Regions from separate parts of the Arthrobacter sp. DNA4 genome, predicted to be linked through region 2. Evidence: predicted binding sites of a transcription regulator. Region 2 holds the regulator's gene; each other region holds the start of a gene.

Region 1 (7,011 bases), 740 kb from region 2:
CCCTCATCCTCCGCCCCGCCCGCCGGGGCGTCCCCCACCGCATCAGCAAGTACGACGCCGGCACCTCCTGCGGCTTCCCCGTCGCCTGATCCGGGTTCCCGGCCTTTGGGATGGGGCCCGGAGCAGCGGGACCAGGACGCCGCCGTTGCGGCCGTTGCGGCGATGTCGCCTGAGCAGAAAGCCGGGCAGGTCCTGCTCCCGTTCTTCAAGGGCAACCAGGTGGAAGCCCACGCGGCGCTTATCCAGCGCCTGCACCTGGCCGGATCGATCATCATGGGCGACAATGTGCCGCGCGACCCACAGGGAAAAGTGGACGTGGCCGCCATGGCCGCCGTAAACCAGCGGCTGCAGCAGGCGGTTGCCGCCGACGGACGGCGCTGGCCGGGGATCATGAGCGTGGACCAGGAAGGCGGCTCGGTGGCACGCCTGGGGCCGCCCCTCACCGAGTGGCCCGCTCCCATGAGCTACGGGGCCGCCGGCAACCTGGACCTGACGCGCACGGTAAGCAAGGGCCTGGCAAGTGAGCTGGTGCCACTGGGCTTCGACCTCGACTTCGCCCCGGACACGGATGTGACCGTCGGTCCTACAGACCCCACCATCGGGGCGCGTTCCATGTCCGGCGACCCTGCCGCGGCGGCGGCCCAGGGCACCGCCTTCTCCCAAGGCATGCTGGACGCCGGCGTGCTCCCCACCGTCAAGCACTTTCCCGGGCACGGCTCGGTGACGGCGGATTCCCACCTCAGCCTCCCCGTCCAGCCGGCAGGCATCGACGTGCTCCGGGGCCGGGACTGGAAACCCTTCGAAGCTGCCGTCGCCGCGGGCCTCCCTATTGTCATGACCGGGCACATTGCCGTACCCGCGCTGGAACCCGGCGTGCCGGCGTCGCTCTCGGCGCCGAGCTACGCGGCGCTCAGGGGCCTGGGCTTCAAGGGCGTGGCCGTAACCGACGCCCTCAACATGGGTGCCGTTGACAAGCAGTACCCGTCCGGCGCGGCTGCAGTGAAGGCACTGGCCGCCGGTGCCGACCTGCTGCTGATGCCTTCGGACGTGGAGCAGGCGCACGCCGCCATCGTCCAGGCCCTGGCGGCCGGCACACTTCCCGCCGCACGCCTGGATGAGGCAGCGCAGCGCGTGGCCACCATGATGATCTGGCATGCCCGGACCACCCCGCCTGCCGGAACAGCGGGCGCAGGTGCACCGGCCGGAAGCGGGGCAGCCCTGTCCGCCCAGGTCTCGGCGTCGGCCGTCACCGTTGTATCCGGTCCCTGCAGCGGACCCCTGGTGCCCGGTTCCGTGCGGGTGGCCGGCGGGGGACCGGGGGACCGGGAGCGCTTCGAAGCCGCCGCAGCGCGCGCCGGGCTCACCGTAGGATCAGGGCCACTGGTCAACCTCATCGGCTTTGGTGGAAAACCGGCCGGTGGGGACATCGCCGTGTCCCTCGACGCTCCGTGGCCGCTCCAAGGGTCCAGTGCGCCGGTGAAGGTGGCACTCTATGGCCGGACCGACGCCGCCTTCGACGCGCTGGCCGCGGTGCTGGTAGGGAAGGCGCCCGCCCCGGGAAAGCTGCCCGCCGCCGTCGGGCCTTTCCCCGCGGGAACCGGCTGCCCCTAAGTCCCTGGACGCCCACGCCGGCGGGAACGCGTTTAATGGTCTGGTGCCCATTCTGAATAAAGACATGACCCTCTGCATCTCGCTCTCGGCCCGTCCCAGCAACAACGGGACCCGGTTCCACAACCACCTTTACGGACAGCTGGACCTGAACTGGATCTACAAGGCCTTCGCGCCCACCAACCTCGAACAGGCCATCGCCGGCGTCCGCGGGCTGGGCATCCGTGGCTGCGCCATCTCCATGCCGTACAAGGAAGACGTCATCGCCCTGGTGGACGAGATGGACCCTTCCGCGAAGGCCATCGACTCGGTGAACACCATCGTGAACACGGACGGGCACCTCAAGGCGTACAACACCGACTACACCGCGATCGAGCAACTCCTCGCCACCAATGCAGTCCCCACGGACTATTCGGTGCTGGTGCAGGGCGCCGGCGGCATGGCCAAGGCCACGGTTGCCGCCCTCCGGGACGCCGGATTCACGGACGTCACCGTCCTGGCCCGGAACGAGGCCGCGGGGCGCGCGCTCGCGGACCAGTACGGCTTCCAATGGCGTGCAGCGATCGACGGCGGGACGGCTGACCTGATCATCAACGTCACCCCGCTGGGGATGGCCGGCGGGACGGAAGCGGACACCGTGGCTTTCCCGGCGGAGGCCATCGAGGCGGCCCGCCTGGTTTTCGACGTGGTAGCGCTGCCCGCCGAGACGCCGCTGATCCGCGCCGCCCGTGCGGCCGGCAAGCCGGTGATCACGGGGGCCGAGGTGGCCACCATCCAGGCACTGGAGCAGTTTGTCCTGTACACAGGCGTCCGGCCCACCCCTGACCAGGTGCGGGCCGCCGAGGAGTTCATGCGCGCCCAGTAGGTGCAGCTAGGCGGGTTCCACCACGATGGCCACCCGGTCCTCACCGATGCGCGTCAGGACCAGGGTGGCCGTTTTGCCGCCCTTCCTGGCGTTCTTCCCGCCGGGCAGCAGCTGCTTCCGGAGCTCTTCCGGGGTGACCGCGGTGCCGCGCTTCTTGATGTCCAGCACGGTGATGCCCTCCTGCTTCACCCAGGCCTTGAGCGCCTTCACGTTGTAGGGCATGACCTGCAGGACCTTGTAGGCCCGGGCGAACGGGGTGGCCAGGAGTTCGGGAGCGCAGATGTAGGCGATGTGTTCGTCCACCAGGTGTCCGCCGAGCTGCAGTGCCACGTCTGCCACCAGTCCGGCGCGGATCACGGCGCCGTCGGGTTCGTACAGGTATCCCCCCACCGGGCCCACCGGCGCTGACGGGCCGGCGCCGAAGTCCTCGGCACTGGTCAGCTCCGCCGGAGACTGCGGCCCCAGGACCAGGGCAGCGCGGCGGACCCCGGGCCTGCGCACGGCGTTGAACCACAGGGTCACCTCCGTGACGTCCCCGGCCACCGATATCCACTGCGCCTCACAGCCCGCAGGCACGGATTCGTGCGGCATGCCCGGGCCCATCTTCACTCCCACGGCCTTGCCCTGGGCAGCCAGTGATTCCACAAAGGACAACGGCGGGGAGAATGCCTCAGGGTCCCAGATCCGCTTGGTGCCGGAGGTGGAGGTGACCCGCCGGGCGGGGTCCAGCCAGACGCCGTCCATCCCGTCCAGCGGAACCGATTCCGCATCGGCGTGCACCACCGTGGCGTTGGGGAACGGGATGAGGTTCACCGTGGCGCACGCCGCGGTGGTCTCGTCCATTTCGACGGCCGTGACGATGATGTCCAGGGAGGCCAGCGCCAGGGAATCGGCGCCGAGGCCGCACCCCAGGTCCGCCACGCGGCTGATCCCCGCGGCAGCGAACCGCTGGGCGTGGTGGGCGGCGACGTTGAGGCGCGTGGCCTGCTCCAGGCCCGCCTGGGTGAACAGCATCTGCCGGGCGAACTCCCCGAATTTCCCCTCTGCCTTGGTGCGGAGCCGTGACTGCGTCAGGACGGCGGACACGAGCGCGGGCGGGTGCCCGGCTTTCCGGAGCGCGGAGTTCAGCTCGAACGAGTCCTCGTCCCGGTAGGGGCCCAGGGACGCCAGCAACTCCCAGCCTTCGGGGGTCAGCAATTGTGCGATCTGGTCCTGTGCAATCTGGTCCTGGGGAGCGTGAGCCATGGGTTCCAGCCTAGTGGAGGAGCGCGTGGCCGGGATGCGGATAGTGTTGAATCCATGGATGAAAGCGCAGCCCCCCGCGAGACCGGCGACCACGAGTCGGGGGACCGCCATCCGGCCAGGTTCGCCCGTCCTGTGCTGATCGCGGCCGCCGTCGTGGCCGTGGTCTCCATCGCGTTGCTGGTGATCATCTTCCTGCTGGATACGTTCAACGCCACCGTTTACTCGGTGGGCGGCAACGACGTCCAGGACAACACCCAGGAGGCCCGGGACATCCGCGGGCTGTACGACGGCGCGCGGGCTGGGAGCATCTTCTTCCTCGTTGCCGCGCTGCTCGCCGCAGCGGTGTCCGGCTGGGTGCTCTTCCGGGGACGGAAGCAGGGCGGCGGCGACACGGAGGGCGGCGAGGACGTGGACTTCGACGACCTGGGCCGCTAGGGACAGGGCCTTCCCCGTGTCCCCGGCCACCCGCCGTCGTCCACTCCAGGCTGTACGCCCATGACGAAACGTTGGCACTCACCTTGACCGAGTGCTAACCCTTACATAGAGTCTTCATTAGCACTCTCCCTAGGAGGGTGCTAACACATGAAGAGCTGCCAGCCAGGCTGCTGCAGGCACCGCGACGACGGTTTGCCAGCTACGGCGGAAAGCTTTCCAGTCCACGAATTTGCTGACGAAAAGGAGAGGTCCGAGTGTCGGTCTCTATTAAGCCTCTTGAGGATCGTATTGTTGTTCGCCCGCTCGAAGCCGAGCAGACCACGGCTTCCGGCCTGGTCATCCCGGACTCCGCACAGGAGAAGCCGCAGGAAGGCGAAGTTGTCGCAGTAGGCCCCGGCCGCTTCGAAGATGGCAACCGCGTTCCCGTTGACGTAGCAGTTGGCGACGTCGTCATCTACTCCAAGTACGGCGGAACCGAAGTCAAGACCGGCGGCACCGAGTACCTCGTGCTGTCCGCCCGCGACGTCCTGGCAATCGTCGTCAAGTAATTCTTCCGGATCCCCGTGCTGCTTACCATGCTCACGCTGGTAAGCAGTGCGGGGTTTCTGTCTTTGAAAGGACAAAACCATGGCAAAGCAGCTTGCGTTTAACGACGCTGCCCGCCGGTCCCTTGAGGCTGGCATCGATAAGCTCGCGAACACCGTCAAGGTGACGCTCGGCCCCCGCGGCCGCAACGTCGTCCTGGACAAGAAGTGGGGCGCCCCCACTATCACGAACGACGGCGTCACCATCGCCCGCGAAGTGGAACTGGACGATCCCTACGAGAACCTTGGCGCCCAGCTGGCCAAGGAAGTAGCCACCAAGACCAACGACGTTGCCGGCGACGGCACCACCACCGCCACGGTCCTGGCACAGGCCCTGGTCAAGGAAGGCCTGCGCAACGTTGCAGCCGGCGCTGCCCCCGGCCAGATCAAGCGTGGCATCGAGGTCGCGGTTGAGGCCGTGGCTGCCCGCCTGCTGGAAAACGCCCGCCCGGTCGAGGGCACCCAGGTGGCCAACGTTGCGGCGATTTCGGCGCAGAGCGACGAAATCGGCGAGCTGCTCGCCGAGGCCTTCGGCAAGGTGGGCAAGGATGGCGTCATCACCATCGAAGAGTCCTCCACCACCCAGACCGAACTGGTCCTCACCGAGGGCATGCAGTTCGACAAGGGCTACCTGTCCCCGTACTTCGTCACCGACGCGGAGCGCCAGGAAGCAGTCCTCGAGGACGCGCTCATCCTGATCAACCAGGGCAAGATCTCCTCGATCCAGGAATTCCTGCCGCTGCTCGAGAAGGCACTGCAGAGCTCCAAGCCGCTGTTCATCATCGCCGAGGACGTTGAGGGCGAGGCCCTGTCCACGCTGATCGTCAACCGCATCCGCGGCACCCTGAACGTCGTAGCCGTCAAGGCTCCCGGCTTCGGCGACCGCCGCAAGGCCATGCTGCAGGACATCGCCACCCTCACCGGTGCGCAGGTTGTCTCCCCGGAACTGGGCCTCAGCCTGGACTCCGTGGGCCTGGAGGTGCTGGGTACCGCCCGCCGCATCACCGTCACCAAGGACAACACCACCATCGTGGACGGCGCCGGTTCTGCCGAGGACGTCGCTGCACGCGTTGCGCAGCTGCGCGCCGAGCTGACCCGCACCGATTCCGACTGGGACCGCGAAAAGCTCCAGGAACGCCTGGCCAAGCTTGCCGGCGGCATCGGAGTCATCAAGGTCGGCGCTGCCACCGAGGTTGAGCTCAAGGAAAAGAAGCACCGCATCGAGGACGCTGTGTCCTCCACCCGCGCTGCCCTCGAAGAAGGCATCGTTGCCGGCGGCGGCTCCGCCCTGATCCACGCCCTCAAGGCACTGGATGAGGACGCTTCCGTCAAGGCCCTCGAAGGCGACGCCGCCGCTGCTGTGGGCATCGTCCGCCGCGCACTGGTGCAGCCGCTGCGCTGGATCGCCCAGAACGCTGGTTTCGACGGCTACGTCGTCACCTCCAAGGTTGCAGACCTCGAGACCAACAACGGGTTCAACGCCAAGTCCGGCGAGTACGAGGACCTGATCGGCGCCGGCGTCATCGACCCCGTCAAGGTCACCCGTGCAGCCCTCCGTAACGCGGCCTCCATCGCCGCCCTGGTTCTCACCACCGAGACCCTGGTCGTGGAGAAGCCGGCCGAAGAGGACGAGCACGCAGGCCACAGCCACTAACGCTGCGCCCTGGCGGCTTACCGCTGAAAAGGCTGGTCCGGCGTCTGCCGGGCCAGCCTTTTGCGTTGTTGTCTGGGACGGTGGGTGGGGACTAGGTGGCCGCCATCTCCTGCGTCTCCACTTCTCCCGCGCGCTCGTACACCAGCGACACCGCCCCCTTCGGGAAACTGCGGGACGGCTCGGCCAGCGTGAAGGTGGAGGGCACCGTTCCCTCATCGAATAGACGCTTTCCCTGGCCCAGGACCAGCGGGTACAGCCAGAGGTGGAGCCGGTCCAGCACTCCTGCCGCCATGAGGGACCGGATCAGGGCCCCGCTGCCGAACATGTGCAGCTGCCCGAACCCGTCCCGGAGGCCGCCCGCGGCCGCGGCATCCGGCAGGACAGTGGTGCCGGCCCAGTCCGGGTCCGCCAGCGTGCCGGAGACAACGAACTTGGGCACTCGGTTGAGGGCATCGGCAATGTCACCGGACTGGTGCGGCCAGTAGGACGCAAAGATTTCATAGGTCTTCCGGCCGAGGAGGAGGGCATCCATCCGGCTGATCTCGTCCGCTATCGAGGCGCCGGCCTCGTCGTCGGACACCGGGGCCTGCCAGCCGCCGAACGCGAATTCGCCTTCGGGG
Region 2 (7,011 bases):
GGCACCCAACGTGGAATACGAGGTGACCCTGGAGGACAAGAAGGTGGTCCGCGTGACCAACCCCAGCGAATACCCCACGGGCAAGATCGCCGAGGTGCGCGAACCGATGGTCTCCGCGACCATCCTCGCCCCCAACGAGTTCGTCGGCGCCATCATGGAGCTGTGCCAGTCACGCCGAGGCGTGATGGGCGGCATGGACTACCTCTCCGAGGACCGGGTGGAAATCCGTTACCGGCTGCCGCTGGCGGAAATCGTCTTCGACTTCTTCGACATCCTGAAGTCAAAAACGCGTGGCTACGGCTCCCTGGACTGGAAGGCCGACGGCGAGCAGGTTGCCGACCTCGTGAAGGTCGACATCATGCTCCAGGGCGAACAAGTGGACGCCTTCAGTGCCATCACCCACCGGGACAAGGCCTACGCCTACGGCGTGATGATGACCGGAAAGCTCCGCGAACTCATCCCGCGGCAGCAGTTCGAGGTGCCCATCCAGGCGGCCATCGGCTCCAGGATCATCGCCCGCGAAAGCATCCGGGCCATCCGCAAGGACGTGCTTGCCAAGTGCTACGGCGGTGACATCTCACGAAAGCGCAAGCTGCTGGAGAAGCAAAAAGAAGGCAAGAAGCGCATGAAAATGGTGGGAACGGTGGAGGTTCCGCAGGAAGCGTTCATCGCCGCCCTCACCACCGACGAATCAAAGGACAAGGCCAAGAAGAAGTGACCACCGCGCAGGCGGGGACCCGCTGATGCCCAGCGTCCTTCCCCTCGGCGACCCGGCGCCGTCGGACGGTCTGCTGCCTCCACAGGCAGCGGACGGTGCGGCGGCCCGGGCCTTTGGCCTGTACGTCCACATCCCGTTCTGCGCCGTGCGCTGCGGGTACTGCGACTTCAACACCTACACCGCCACGGAACTGGGCGGCGGCGCCTCACAGGATGCCTACGCCAAAACCGCCGTGTCGGAAGTGTCCCTGGTAAGCACCGTGATGGCACGTTCCGGGCTGCCGCAGCGCAAGCTCAGCACGGTCTTTTTCGGGGGCGGCACGCCCACCCTGCTGCCGGCAGATGACCTCGGCCTGATCCTTCGCGCAGCCATCGACCAGTGGGGCATCGAGGACGGCGCCGAGGTCACCACCGAAGCCAACCCCGATTCGGTCACCCCCGAATCCCTCGCCGTCCTCAAGGATGCGGGCTTCACCAGGGTCTCCTTCGGCATGCAGTCCGCCGTCCCGCACGTGCTCAAGGTCCTGGACCGCACCCACACGCCCAGCAGGGTTCCGCAGGTGGTGCAGTGGGCGCGGGAGGCCGGACTGGACGTCAGCCTGGACCTGATTTACGGCACACCGGGGGAGTCGCTGGACGACTGGCGCCACTCCCTGGAAACTGCCCTCTCCTACCAGCCGGACCACATCAGCGCCTACGCCCTGATTGTCGAGGACGGGACCAAGCTGGCCGCCCAGATGCGCCGCGGCGAGGTGCCGGGAATTGACGACGACGACCACGCCGACAAGTACGAACTCGCCGACCAGCTCATCACCGAAGCCGGACTCGGCTGGTATGAGGTCAGCAACTGGGCGCGAAGCCCGGAGCACGCGTGCCGCCACAACCTGGCCTACTGGCGTGGCGACGACTGGTGGGGCATCGGCCCCGGCGCACATTCGCACGTGGGCGGGGTGCGCTGGTGGAACGTGAAGCACCCGTCCGCCTATGCGAACCGTCTGGCCCAGGGGCATTCGCCTGCGGCGGGCAGGGAGACCCTGGATGCCGGGACCAGAAACCTGGAGCGGGTAATGCTGGAGGCGCGCCTGCAGTCAGGGCTTGAAGTCTCCACTCTTAGCTCAGTACGGCACGAAGTGGCCCCTGATCGCTGACGGCCTGGTGGAGCCCGTCGCTGCTTTCCAGGGCCGTCTGGTCCTCACGCTCAAGGGCAGGCTCCTGGCGGACGCGGTGGTCCGCCGTATCCTGCCCGACTGACTGGGCGGACGCCCGTCGGATCCGCGCCGCGGGACCAGTGGCCCCGCAGCTCTGAGCGGCTACTTAATCCAGCGCAGGTTGTACTGGTAGCGGTGCGGCTGGCCCTTGTTGACGTGGATCCCTGCTGCCACGGAGAAGCAGGTGAGCGCCACCCAGATCAGGGTGGCGATGACCGCGAAGATGTTTCCCACATAGGGGATGAACACCAGGATGTTGGCCAGCACAGCGGCGATGGTGGGCGGCAGGCTGAAGTTCAGCGCTTCTTTGGATTCCTGCGCGGTAAATGGCCCGCGGTCACGGAAGATCAGGTAGATCAGCAGCGAGGGGACGCACCCCAGGATCCCGCCGAAATGCGCGAGCGTGGCCCATTGGCGGTCTTCGCTGGCCGTGAGCGGCAGCGCATTGGCGGGGACGCCATGGTACTCGGAGCGGCCCTGGCCGTCCCTGTGATCACGTGCGTTTTCTGCCACAGTCTGTTCCTTCGGAGGTGCAAGTGGTGCTGACTTCATATATGGGCGCGGTGTGCAGCGGCCTTGGGAAAAGGCGCTGCACTACCAAGAATACTGGCTCCCGGGCCGGTGCCCGGCCTTCAGGGAACGGTGAGGAAGTCGATGACTTCCTCAACCCGCCCCAGCAGGGACGCTTCCAGGTCCGCGTACGTACGTACGGCGCCCAGCAGTTTCTGCCATCCCAGGCCGATATCCTCCTTGGTGGCGTGCGGCCAGCCAAAGGCCTTCAGGATTCCGGTCTTCCAGTCCTGTCCGCGGGGCACGACCGGCCATTTGTCAATGCCCAGGACAGCGGGGCGGATCGCCTGCCAGACGTCCACATAGGGGTGGCCGACGATCAGGACATTTCCGGCCGCGCCGGGGGATGCCATGACGGCGTCGGCTATGCGGGACTCCTTGGAGTCAGGGACGAGGTGGTCCACGAGCACGCCGAGGCGACGGCCCGGACCGGGTTTGAAGGCGGCAACTGCGGCGGCGAGGTCGTCAATGCCGTGCAGGGGTTCGACGACGATGCCTTCCACCCGGAGGTCGTCTCCCCAGACCTTTTCCACCAGTTCGGCGTCGTGCTTGCCCTCCACCCAGATGCGGCTTGCCTTGGCGACCTGGGCCCGCTGGCCGGAGACCCGGACGGAGCCTGAGGCTGTCCTGCCGGCGGCGGGGCCGGCGGCTGCCGGCCGGGCGGCGGGAGGCATCAGCCGGATGGGCCGGCCCTCAAGGAGGAAACCGAAGCCGAGCTTGAAGGACCGGGACTTCCCGCGGCGGTCCTCCAGGGCCACGACGTGCATGCCGCCGGACTTTTCCACCCGGGTGACGGCGCCGACCCAGCCTGACTGGACATCCTCGAGCACCATGCCCCGCTCCACCGGAACCTCGGGCAATTCCGCCTTGGCCGGGGCGGAAATGCCGCGGGGCCCCCAGTTTTGGTAATCCATGGATTCGATCCGCCTAGCGCTAGGTCCTCCGCACCGGAATTTCGCCCGGAGCGGTACCAATGCTAACAACGGGCCGAGGCATAATAGACTGTTAGCACTTAGGCATGTCGAGTGCTAACACTGGTGGCACCTGGCGGGGTATGCGCCCCGGACCATGGATGGAGGTGGAGAGTGAGCGAGCCACGCAAACTGGAAGTGCTGCGGGCCATCGTGGAGGACTACGTCCACTCCCGCGAACCGGTCGGGTCAAAGGCCCTGGTCGAGCGGCATCATCTGGGCGTTTCCAGCGCAACCATCCGCAATGACATGGCGGCCCTTGAAGACGAGGGATTGATCACGGCCCCGCACACCAGTGCAGGGCGAATTCCCACGGACAAGGGCTACCGGCTCTTTGTCGACCAGATCTCGGCAGTCAAGCCCCTGTCGGCAGCGGAGCGCCGGGCCATCCAGTCCCTCCTGGAAGGCGCAGACGACCTCGACGACGTCCTGGACCGCACCGTCCGGCTGCTGTCGCAGCTGACCAACCAGGTGGCTGTGGTCCAGTATCCGCACCTCAGCAAGGCACTGGTGCGCCACATCGAGTTCGTGCTCCTGGCCCCCCGCAAGGTGCTGGTGGTGCTGATTGCCAACAGCGGCAAGGTGGAGCAGCGGGTCATCGACGTCGGCCAGGACCTTGGCGACGACGCACTGGCCGCGCTCCGTACCCGCTTCCTTGCCGCGCTGGCCGGAACTCCGCTAAGCCAGCTGGCCAAGGCGCTCCCCGCCGTCGTAGCCGGAACTGCGCACGGCCAGCGCCAGGCCGCGCACGCGCTGGCGCATGGACTGGACGGCCTGGCACAAAACACCAGGGAGGACCGGATGGTCATGGCCGGAACGGCGAACCTGGCCAGGTCCAACGTGGATTTCCCCCTCAGCATCGGCCCCGTGCTCGAGGCACTGGAGGAGCAGGTGGTGATGCTGCGGCTCCTGAGCGAAATGGCCCAGGACCACCGGGGAGTGGCCGTCAGTATCGGAAGGGAAAACCCTTATGACGGCCTTGCCGAAGCCTCCGTGGTGGCCACCGGCTACGGCCCGGACAGCGCCGCGAAGGTAGGGATCCTCGGCCCAACCAGGATGGACTATCCCACCACCATGGCCGCCGTCAGGGCTGTGGCCCGCTACCTTTCCAGGATTTTGGGGCCCTGACTCTTCGCCGCCGGAGCCTTTTCGGGACCGGACCACAGAGCGGGGCCGCCCACACTGAACGCAGTACAACAAGGAAGAGATACGAACTTTGAGCAGCCACTATGACGTCCTTGGAGTCTCACCCGAAGCTACGGGCGAAGAGATCAAAAAGGCCTACCGCAAACTGGCCCGCACCCTTCACCCGGACGTAAACCCCGGTGCGGACGCTTCAGAACGCTTCAAGGCAGTAACTCACGCCTACGAGGTCCTCTCCGACCCCCAAAAGCGGAGGATCTACGACACCACGGGCAACGAGAACGGCACGGACAACGGCTTCGGCGGTGCCGGTTACGCAGGCCAGGGCTTCGCATTCCAGGACATCTTCGACACCTTCTTCGGCGCCGGGGGCACCTCCGGCCCGGCTTCCCGCGTCCGCCGCGGCCAGGACGCCCTCATCAGCGTCCGGATCGACCTTCGCGACGCCGTGTTCGGCGTGAACAAGAAGCTCGAAGTGGACACTGCCGTGGTCTGCCCCACCTGTGACGGATCCTGCTGCCGGCCCGGCACCCACCCGGAGCGCTGCGACATCTGCGGCGGCAGCGGCCAGGTCCAGCGGGCCGTGCGCTCCATCCTGGGCCAGGTCATGACGGCCGCCCCCTGCGGCACCTGCGAAGGCTTCGGCACGGTCATCAAGGATCCCTGCAACGAATGCAGCGGCCAGGGCCGTATCCGCAGCCGGCGGGCGCTGACCATCAAGGTTCCCGCCGGTGTGGCCACCGGAACCCGGATCCAGCTCGCCGGGCAGGGCGAAGCCGGACCTGCAGGTGGACCGACCGGTGACCTCTACGTGGAAATCCGCGTCAACAATGACGCCACCTACGTACGGGAAGGCGATGACCTGCACGCCACCCTGCACATCCCCATGACGGCGGCCGCACTGGGCACGGACGTCAGCCTGGAAACGTTCGACGGTACGCAGGACATCGAGGTCAAGCCCGGAACACAGTCCGGCGAGATCATCACCCTGCGTGGCCTGGGTGTCACGCACCTGAGGGGATACGGCCGCGGGGACCTGAAGGTCCACCTCCAGGTGGACACTCCGGCCAAGCTCGACCCGGCACAGGAGGACCTCCTCCGGCAGCTCGCCAAGCTCCGCGGCGAACAGCTCACCGAGGGCAAGCTCGCCGCCAGCGGCGGCATGTTCGCCAAGCTTCGGGACCGGCTCGGTAACCTGTAGCGGTGAGCAACCCCGTCTTCTTCACCTCCGCCGGTTCACTGGCGGGCATGGTGCCCGGCCGGATCTTTGTCCTCGAAGGGGCGGAGGCCCGGCATGCAGTGACCGTCAAACGCCTGTCTCCGGGCGAGCCGGTGGACATTGTCGACGGCGCCGGCGCCCGCATGAGCGGAAAGGTCGTCTCCGCCGCGCCCTCGGGACTTGGAGTGGAGTGCGGCGCACTGGCAATGGAAGACCGGCCGGACGTCCGCTTGGTCCTGGTTCAGGCCTTGGCCAAGGGCGACCGCGACGAACTGGCCATTGAAACCGCCACCGAGCTGGGCATCGATGCCGTCATACCCTGGCAGTCGGAACGGTCCATCGTCCGCTGGAAAGGTGACAGGGCCGCCCGCGCCCATGCCAAGTGGGAGTCCACTGTGGCCGCCGCCGCCAAACAGGCGCGGCGCGCCTGGATCCCCGAGGTCCGGGCCGCCGTCGATACTGCCGGGCTTTCCGCCGCCGTGGAGGGTGCAGACCTGGCCGTCATCCTCCACGAAGATGCCGTGCGTCCGCTGCGCACCGTCCTGGAAGCGTGGCAGGGGGGTGGGCACGAGGGCATCCGGGAAGTCCTGCTGATCGTCGGCCCGGAAGGCGGAATCAGCCCGCGGGAAGTAACGAAACTCTGCGACAAAGGCGCTGTGACCGCCCTGTTGGGGCACCACGTCCTGCGGTCCTCCACGGCCGGGCCGGCCGCCGTCGTGCTTGCAAGCGACATCCTTGGCCGGTGGACAGCTACCTGACCTTGAAGGACCTGGTGTCCTCGTTGCGGTCCGGCTCCCCGCCGGAACCTGCCTGCGCCACCCGCAACTCATAGTCGCCCGCCGGCAAGTTCAGTGCCAGCGTAAAGACGCCCGCCTGCCCCTGCCCGGCGCCGGCCGTGGTTTCACCGGTCAGGAACGGGGCCTTGCTTCCGCCGTCCCCGGACTGCAGGATCTGCCAGCGGAGCTTTGCTCCCGGCGACGTGCTGCGGCCGGTGATCTTTACGCTGCCGGCAGGCACCTCCGTGTTTTCCTGCGGATCAATGATCCACACCGGCGCCACCAGCCCGGCAGCACGGGTCATCAGTGCGCCCAGCTGGACTTTTCCGAACGCGACGTAGTCCGTATGGCCGTCTACGAGGATCCGCACCCGGACCTGCTGCCCTGTGTCGATCAGGCCCGAACTG
Region 3 (7,011 bases), 1.2 Mb from region 2:
CGTCCTCGGACACCGGGGTGCCCAGGACGTGCGCCTTCACCTGGTAGGGGCGCCAGGACTCGTCCACCACGGTGTAAAACAGGCGGGTGCCGTCCGGGGAGAAGGCAACCCCGTAGAAGATGTTCTCGATGACATCCGGCAGGAGTTCGCCGGTGCGCAGGTCCTTGATCCGCAGCGTGAACCGTTCGTCGCCGGCGTTGTCCACCGCGTAGGCGTACAGGTTTCCGTCAACGGTGACGGCGGTGCCGCCCACCGAGAAGAACGGCTTGCCCTCGGCCTCCACGTTCCCATCGAGGAGGATCTCTTCGCCGGGAATCCCTACCCCCGCCTCCACTGCCGGCGGAGTCCAGTCGGCCACCTTGTCCCCGGTGTCCTGTGCCTTCACCCGGCAGTGGATGCCGTATTCCTTGCCCTCCGCGGAGCGGCTGAAGTACCACCAGCCGTCCTTGCGGTGCGGGACGGAAAGGTCGGTTTCCTGGGTGCGGCCCTTGATCTCCTGGAAGATCGCCTCGCGGAGCGGTTCCTGGTGCGCCGTGACGGCTTCCTGGTAGGTGTTTTCGGCCCGGAGGTGCTCCACCACCTCCGGCGACTCCTTGTCCCGCAGCCACTCGTAGTTGTCCACGAACGTCTCCCCGTGGTGGGTGCGCTCGGTGGGGATCTTCTTGGCAACCGGGGGCGCCGGGATCGCAGTACCGGTGGAATCCTGCAGGGAAGTGGAGGTCATGGATTCAATATATAGACCCCTCCGGCAAGTCGGCAGGACGTTCGCTGACGGGGGAGAGGCGGCGAGCGGAAAGGAGGGCGAAAGACTCTGGGACCCCTCAGCAGTGCCGGGCAGGCTGGAAGGGCGCTGAGGTGCGCAGGGAGAGGAGAACACGATGACCCCCGAAACCGGACCTGCTCCCCGGCCCACCGCATGGCTTGCCGTTACCCGCGGTGTGGGAACGTCATGCATTATGCTCGCCCGGCGGCGGGTGCATCTTCCCAAAGACCATGTGGGCCGGGTGCTGCGCTTCGCGGACGGAAGCACATCGCGCGTCTACCGGGAGACCGCCGTCGACCGCCAGCCAAGCGAGCCCTGCGTGCTGGTGGTGGCGTTCACGCTCAGGTGGGTGCGGGGGCGGGCGCACCGCCTGTTCGAGGTGGAAAGCCTGCTGAATACACCGTTGTTCGTGGGGTTCCCGGGCTTTGTCTCCAAGCTCTGGTGCGCCCACGACACGTTCGGCGCCTACCGCGGGTTGTACGAGTGGGACGGCGCCGAGCAGGCCCGCAAGTATGCTGCGGCCCTCTGGCGGATCCTGGAACTGGTCAGTGTTCCCGGCTCCATCAGCTACAAGGTCCTTCCCGGGCTGCGCCGGGACGAGGTGCTCGCTGACCCCGCCCGGATGCTGGCGGCATCGTCGTCCGACCACGCCTGGTGGCGGCTCCTTGCCGAGGCATGACGGGCAGGAATGATGAGGGCGCGGGCATGGCGGGCGGGAAAAGTCCGACGGCGGACACCGACGTCCTAGTGGTGGGCGCGGGGCCCGCGGGGCTCGCCACGGCCCTTCAGGCCCATGCGCACGGCGCCACCGTCCGGGTGGTGGACCGGCGTGAACACCGGGTCCGCCCGTCCCGGGCCATGATGCTGCATGCCCGGGCCCTTGAGGGCCTGCGCCCGCTCGGGGTGACCGAGGAACTGCTGAACCGCGCGGACACCACCCCCGAAGCACGCATCCACCTGGGCCGCCGTACAGTCGAGGCACGGCTCGGCCACGCCGACCTCCCGGACACCGCCTTCCCGCACCTGACCCTGGTCCGCCAGGCCGACGTCGAGGACGTTCTCTGGCAGGCCCTCCACGCCAGGGGCGTGCCTGTGGACTGGGGCGTCGAATTCCGCGGACTCTTCCACGGCCTCACAGCGGAAAGCGGCGGAGTGCCGGCGCTTTCGGAAGGACCCGTACACGCCGATCTGCAGGACGTTCACGGCGGCCGCGGAGTGCATCGCAGCCGGTTTCTCGCGGGCTGTGACGGGCAGTCGAGTACGGTCAGGGGCCTCCTCGGCGCTCAGTGGCGCGGCGGCCCGTATGGGGTGGAAGCGGTGATGGCCGACCTGGAACTGGATGGTTCCCTGGACTCCGGGCTGCTGCACGTCGCCGTGGGGCAGGCGGGGCTGGTCTTCCTCTTCGCCCTGGGTGAGGGGGCCACCTGGCGGATGCTGGCCACCCGCCCGGCAGTGCCCTCACCCGATGCGCGCTTCGGCCAGCTGGGTCCGCCCGTCCCGGCGGAGGAGGTGGCGCGCCTGGTCCGGGAGTCGGGGCTCGGCGCCGCAGTCCGCGAGGTGCGCTGGTCGGCGCAGATACCGCTGCAGCACAGGATTGCCAGTACGTTCGGCAATGATCCCATTTTCCTGGCCGGTGATGCCGCGCACGCCCATTCCCCGGCAGGCGGCCAGGGCATGAACAACGGCATCCTCGACGCCCTTAATCTGGGCTGGAAGCTCGGTTTCGCCTCGACGGCAGGCAGGCCGCTCCCGGAACTGCTGGAAACCTATGGGCAGGAGCGGCGGCTTGCCGCCCGGCGGGTGCTGGCACTGACGCATGTCATCTTTTTTGGAGAAGCCTCACCGCATCCCGCCGCCCGCCTTGCCCGGAACGTCCTTCCCCTCCTTGCTCCGGCCCTGCCGATGTTGCTCCGGCAGCGGTGGCTCACGTCCAAGGGCATCAGGCTGCTGGCTCAGCCGTTCGTGCACTACCGGAACAGCGTCATTTCCCGTGACGGCACGCCTCCGGCCAAAGCGTGGCCGAGGCCGGGAGCACGGTTGCCGGATGCGTCGGTTTCGGTCGACGGTAAGCTGGTCCGCCTTCACGAACTGACCTCCGTGCCGGGTATCCACCTTTTACTGGAGCGCGACGCCGAACCGGTCGCTTCGGCTGCCCTCCGCACCCTCCTGCCGGCGGAGGGGCAGGGCCCGCTGCTCCACGTCCACCGGCTCACCAGCCACCCCGGGCAGGGTGTGGTTGCGGTCCGCCCCGACGGGTACGTGGGATTCCGCTGCGGCGAGACGGACCCGGTCCAGCTGCGTGCCTGGCTTCGGCTGGTCGGTGCCGCACCCGGCTGAACGCGGCCCACCTTGGTAACCTCCCGCCGTCGGAATGCTCCATCACTTATGGCTCCTAAAACCGGTGTTTAGGGACCAAACCTGATGGAGCAACCCGGGGGAGGGAGAGGGTGGTTGCGGGCGGACGGCAAGCGTAGTCTGGTCAGTCCAAGGCACATCCGCCCAGTGTGAGAGGGGAAGTTCATGACCATCCCGCCAGTGCACGAACCTGAGCCGTTTCCGCCGGACCCCGGCCCGGAGCCCACGTCCCCGGACCCCACCCAGCCACGGCCGCCCGGCCCGCCGTCCCCGAATCCGTTCCCTGCGCCGGCGCCCCCGGGCCCGTTGCCCGTCCCGGATCCAGGCCCTGCTCCGCTCCGTCCGGACCCCACCAGGGACTGACCGCGAACTTTAAAAGGGGCCTTCTGCCGGCTGCGCGTGCGCAGGTGGAAGGCCCTTTTTCCGTGCCCGGGCAGGGGCAGGAAATCCACCGGAATCCGCTGCCGCAAGCCCTTGCAGACTTGCTGCTGCAGTGCTACAAAATCTATATCAGCCACTACAGATCGGCTGATACGGAAACTGTGTTGGACCATCTCTTACGAGGAGGGAGAGCCATGTTGATGCGAACCGATCCGTTCCGCGAGCTGGACAGGCTGGCCCAGCAGGTCCTCGGCACGGCTGCACGCCCGGCGGCGATGCCGATGGATGCATGGCGTGAGGACCAGGAATTCGTCGTGGCCTTCGATTTGCCCGGCGTTTCGGTGGACTCGGTGGACCTGGACGTTGAACGGAATGTCCTGACGGTGCGGGCCGAACGCCCGGACCCGGCGGGCAAGGACACCGAACTGGTCGCCTCTGAACGGCCGCGCGGCGTCTTCAGCCGCCAGCTGATCCTTGGCGACACCCTGGACACCGAACATGTCAAGGCCAGCTACGACGCAGGAGTCCTGACGCTGCGCATTCCGGTCGCCGAAAAGGCCAAGCCGCGCAAGATCGAGATCGAAACGAAGGGGGCAAAGCAGGAAATCGCCGCTTAGTTTCACACAGGACCGGGAGACGGGCACATCTGTTGGCTGCCTTTTCGGGGCGAATCGCCATTCTGTGCACGCCACAGCGCCAGACAGCGCATCGGCAGCGTAGGCCTTAACCTCCCGCCACGGTGGCCCCCGGCTTCGGCCGGGGGCCATCCACGCGTCCGGGTCCCGCCGCCGGGGCCTTGCGTCAGACACTGAGTTCCAGCATCAGGGCGGGCAGTTCCTCGGCGAGTTCGCGGGCCAGGAATCCCAGCGGCCCCAGCCTGCTCGCCAGCCGGTCAGCCGCCGCCGCGTGCAGGTGGGTGCCCCAGCAGGCCGCCTGGGCGCCGGTGGTTCCGCGGGCCCGGAGCCCGGCAATCGCTCCGGCCAGGACGTCGCCGCTGCCGGAGGTGCCCAGGCCGCCGTACCCCGTGGTGATTTTCCACAGTTCGGGCTCGTCCGGCTCCAGCCCGGGCGGCTGGGTGATGAGCCCCTGGCAGCTGACCACGGCGCCGAACTTCGCGGAGATCTCCGGGAGGTCTTTTTCGAGGTCCTCCACATCCCGTCCCAGCAGGATCCCCGCTTCCGTGGGGTTCGGGGTGAGGATCAGCCGGCCGCGCCAGGGGTCCAGCTGGTCCTCGAGGTGCACCAGGGCGGCCAGTGCGTAGGCATCGAGGACGATGGCGGGTCCTTCAGTGCCGTCAGGATCGGAGCTGCCGTCACGGCTTGCCTCGTGTTCCAGCAGCGCCTCGAGCAGTTCGCCGGCCAGGTCCGGATCATCCAGTCCGGGCCCCACCAGCAGGGCGTCCGCCCGGTCCAGGTAGGAGGCTATTGGCGCCAGCTCCGGTTTGACGGATCCCCCCGGGGTTTCCGGCAGGCCAATGGCGCCGCACTCCGGCAAAGCAACCCCCAGCTGCACGGCCACCGATTCCGCCACCGCCAGTGTGAGCTTCCCGGCCCCCGCGCGCAGGGCCGAAACCCCGGCCAGCAGTGCAGCGCCGGGAGTGGCCCGGGCCCCGCCCACCACCAGCACCGACCCGCGTGAATACTTGTCCGCGCCCGGCGCCGGCAGCGGCCATTCGCGCAGGAGTGACGGCGCTACCAAGGTGGCGCCGGAGGGGTCACCGCGGCCGGACACTGGTGTCTCCCGCGTGCTCGGTGACAGCAACGCCCTGCTCCGCCAGGTGGTCGGCCACGTTGAAGCTTTCCAGCGTCCACGGCCCCACCCCGGAGGGCCGGACGAACCGGGTGATCGAGGCGTTGAGGATGGCTTCTGTGGCCGCGAGGTCCAGGAGTTCCTTTTCGCTGAGTCCTTCGAGCACGTACCGGAACAGCATGATCACGGCGTCGTGGCACACCAGCATCACGCGGTGGCCGGTGCCCAGGTTGTTAAGTTCCGCCAGCACCGACCGCAGCCGCAGCGCCACGTCGGCCCAGGATTCCCCTCCCGGCGGCCGGTAGTACAGCTTGCCCAGCCATTCCCGGCGCTCGGATTCCTCGGGGTAGCGGTTCTCGACGCCCAGGCGGGTGAGCCGGTCCAGGATGCCGAGCTCGCGGTCGCGGAGCCGCTCATCAATGCGCACCTCCAGCGGCCAGCCGGCGGTTTCCACCGCAATCTCAGCCGTCTGCCGGGCGCGCGCATAGGGGGAGGAAACCACTGCGTCCGGGCGGAACTCCCCGGCAATCCGCGCCAGCGCGGTGCCCAGCGCCTTGGCCTGGTCCCTGCCCGTTCCGGAGAGGTCCACGTCCGCGTCCCGGGCGGGAACCTGGATGACCTCCACGCCGGCCTCACGCGCCTCGGTGGCCGCAACGTTGCCTTCGCTCTCGCCATGCCGGATCAGCAGCAGCTCCACCGCCCCGGCCTCCTGGACCGCCTCCGTCAGGCCGTCGTCGTTCGAAGATCCGCCGTTCACAAAACCACCCCGTCCTCGCCGAGCAAATAACACCGCCACATGCCGTGCCGAATGCAGGAACACTACCAACGGCGTACCCAGGGGGCGGCAGAAAATAACGGACGACGGCGGCAGGGCACCGTGGGTGCGCGGGCCGCCGCCGCCATCGCAACAGCAGGGGATGGAACCGAAGTCAGTGCTCGGGCGTCAGGACCTTGGTGAACACCGTGCCGCCGTTGGCGTTGCGGAGGCTCACCGTGAAGCTGTTGTCCTCACCCAGCTGGACGTGCCCGAAGAACTGGTTCCCGCCGTCGCGGGGGGACTCGCCGGCGAAGCGCCCGGTCTTGGAGAACACCACCTCGGGGCCGAACGTGCCGTCCATCGCATTGGGGCCGAACGATCCCGCCGCGATGGGACCGGCCACGAACTCCCAGAACGGGTCGAAGTCCGTGAAGGCAGCCCGTTCGGGGGAGTAGTGGTGGGCGGCGCAGTAGTGCACGTCAGCAGTGAGCCACACCGTGTTCTTCACGCCGTTGCGCTTGAAGGCACTCAGCACCCCGGCGAGCTCCAGTTCACGGCCCAAGGGGGCGCCGGCGTCGCGGTTGGACAGGCTCTCCTCGTTCACCGGGCCGTCCGGCACCACGACGCCCAGCGGGAGGTCGTTGGCGATCACCTTCCAGGTGGCCTTGGACTTGCTGACCTCGCTGACCAGCCAGTCCACCTGCTCCTGGCCCAGGATGGCGGTGGCGTAGGGTTCTTTGCCGTCGGTGTTGGGGGACTTGTAGGTGCGCATGTCCAGGCAGAAGATGTCCAGCTGCGGGCCGCGGGAGATCTTCCGGTAGATGCGGGCTACTGGTACGTGCGTCGTCGAATGTTCCCGGACGCCAAATGGCCGAGCTGTCCGCGATGGGCATGTTCTCCTGCCAGGCCTGCCGGCCGCGGGCGGCGAGGGTGTTAACGTCCCGCACCGTGTAGCGGGAGTCATCCAGGATCTGGCCGGGGTACCAGTTGTTGTGCGTCTCGTGGT

What was found. The regulator HrcA, encoded in region 2, represses chaperone genes, less so after heat shock. The targets are predictions, from matches to a motif close to TTNGCACTCGNNNNNNNCGAGTGCNAA.
Region 1: groES (co-chaperone GroES) is a predicted target of HrcA. The motif match lies at 4,225-4,251, and genes of this name have one in related genera.
Region 3: NMQ03_RS16960 (Hsp20/alpha crystallin family protein) is a predicted target of HrcA. The motif match lies at 3,592-3,618, and genes of this name have one in related genera.

The regions. Positions count from the first base shown of each region.
Region 1 is NZ_CP101466.1:3,191,183-3,198,193, reverse strand. Features, by position in the region: gene NMQ03_RS14675 (glycoside hydrolase family 3 N-terminal domain-containing protein) at 163-1,611, shown strand; gene NMQ03_RS14670 (shikimate 5-dehydrogenase) at 1,676-2,473, shown strand; gene NMQ03_RS14665 (class I SAM-dependent methyltransferase) at 2,480-3,718, opposite strand; gene NMQ03_RS14660 (hypothetical protein) at 3,773-4,153, shown strand; gene groES (co-chaperone GroES) at 4,408-4,701, shown strand; gene groL (chaperonin GroEL) at 4,781-6,391, shown strand; gene NMQ03_RS14645 (dihydrofolate reductase family protein) at 6,483-7,011, opposite strand, start outside.
Region 2 is NZ_CP101466.1:2,447,218-2,454,228, reverse strand. Features, by position in the region: gene lepA (translation elongation factor 4) at 1-718, shown strand, start outside; partial or broken gene hemW (radical SAM family heme chaperone HemW) at 744-1,968, shown strand; gene NMQ03_RS11270 (DUF4870 domain-containing protein) at 2,028-2,438, opposite strand; gene NMQ03_RS11265 (DUF3097 domain-containing protein) at 2,558-3,409, opposite strand; gene hrcA (heat-inducible transcriptional repressor HrcA) at 3,581-4,594, shown strand; gene dnaJ (molecular chaperone DnaJ) at 4,683-5,810, shown strand; gene NMQ03_RS11250 (16S rRNA (uracil(1498)-N(3))-methyltransferase) at 5,813-6,586, shown strand; gene NMQ03_RS11245 (GerMN domain-containing protein) at 6,579-7,011, opposite strand, start outside.
Region 3 is NZ_CP101466.1:3,660,247-3,667,257, reverse strand. Features, by position in the region: gene NMQ03_RS16975 (S9 family peptidase) at 1-724, opposite strand, end outside; gene NMQ03_RS16970 (hypothetical protein) at 879-1,442, shown strand; gene NMQ03_RS16965 (FAD-dependent monooxygenase) at 1,439-3,100, shown strand; gene NMQ03_RS16960 (Hsp20/alpha crystallin family protein) at 3,694-4,116, shown strand; gene NMQ03_RS16955 (NAD(P)H-hydrate dehydratase) at 4,301-5,230, opposite strand; gene NMQ03_RS16950 (histidine phosphatase family protein) at 5,214-6,005, opposite strand; partial or broken gene NMQ03_RS16945 (alkaline phosphatase) at 6,178-7,011, opposite strand, start outside.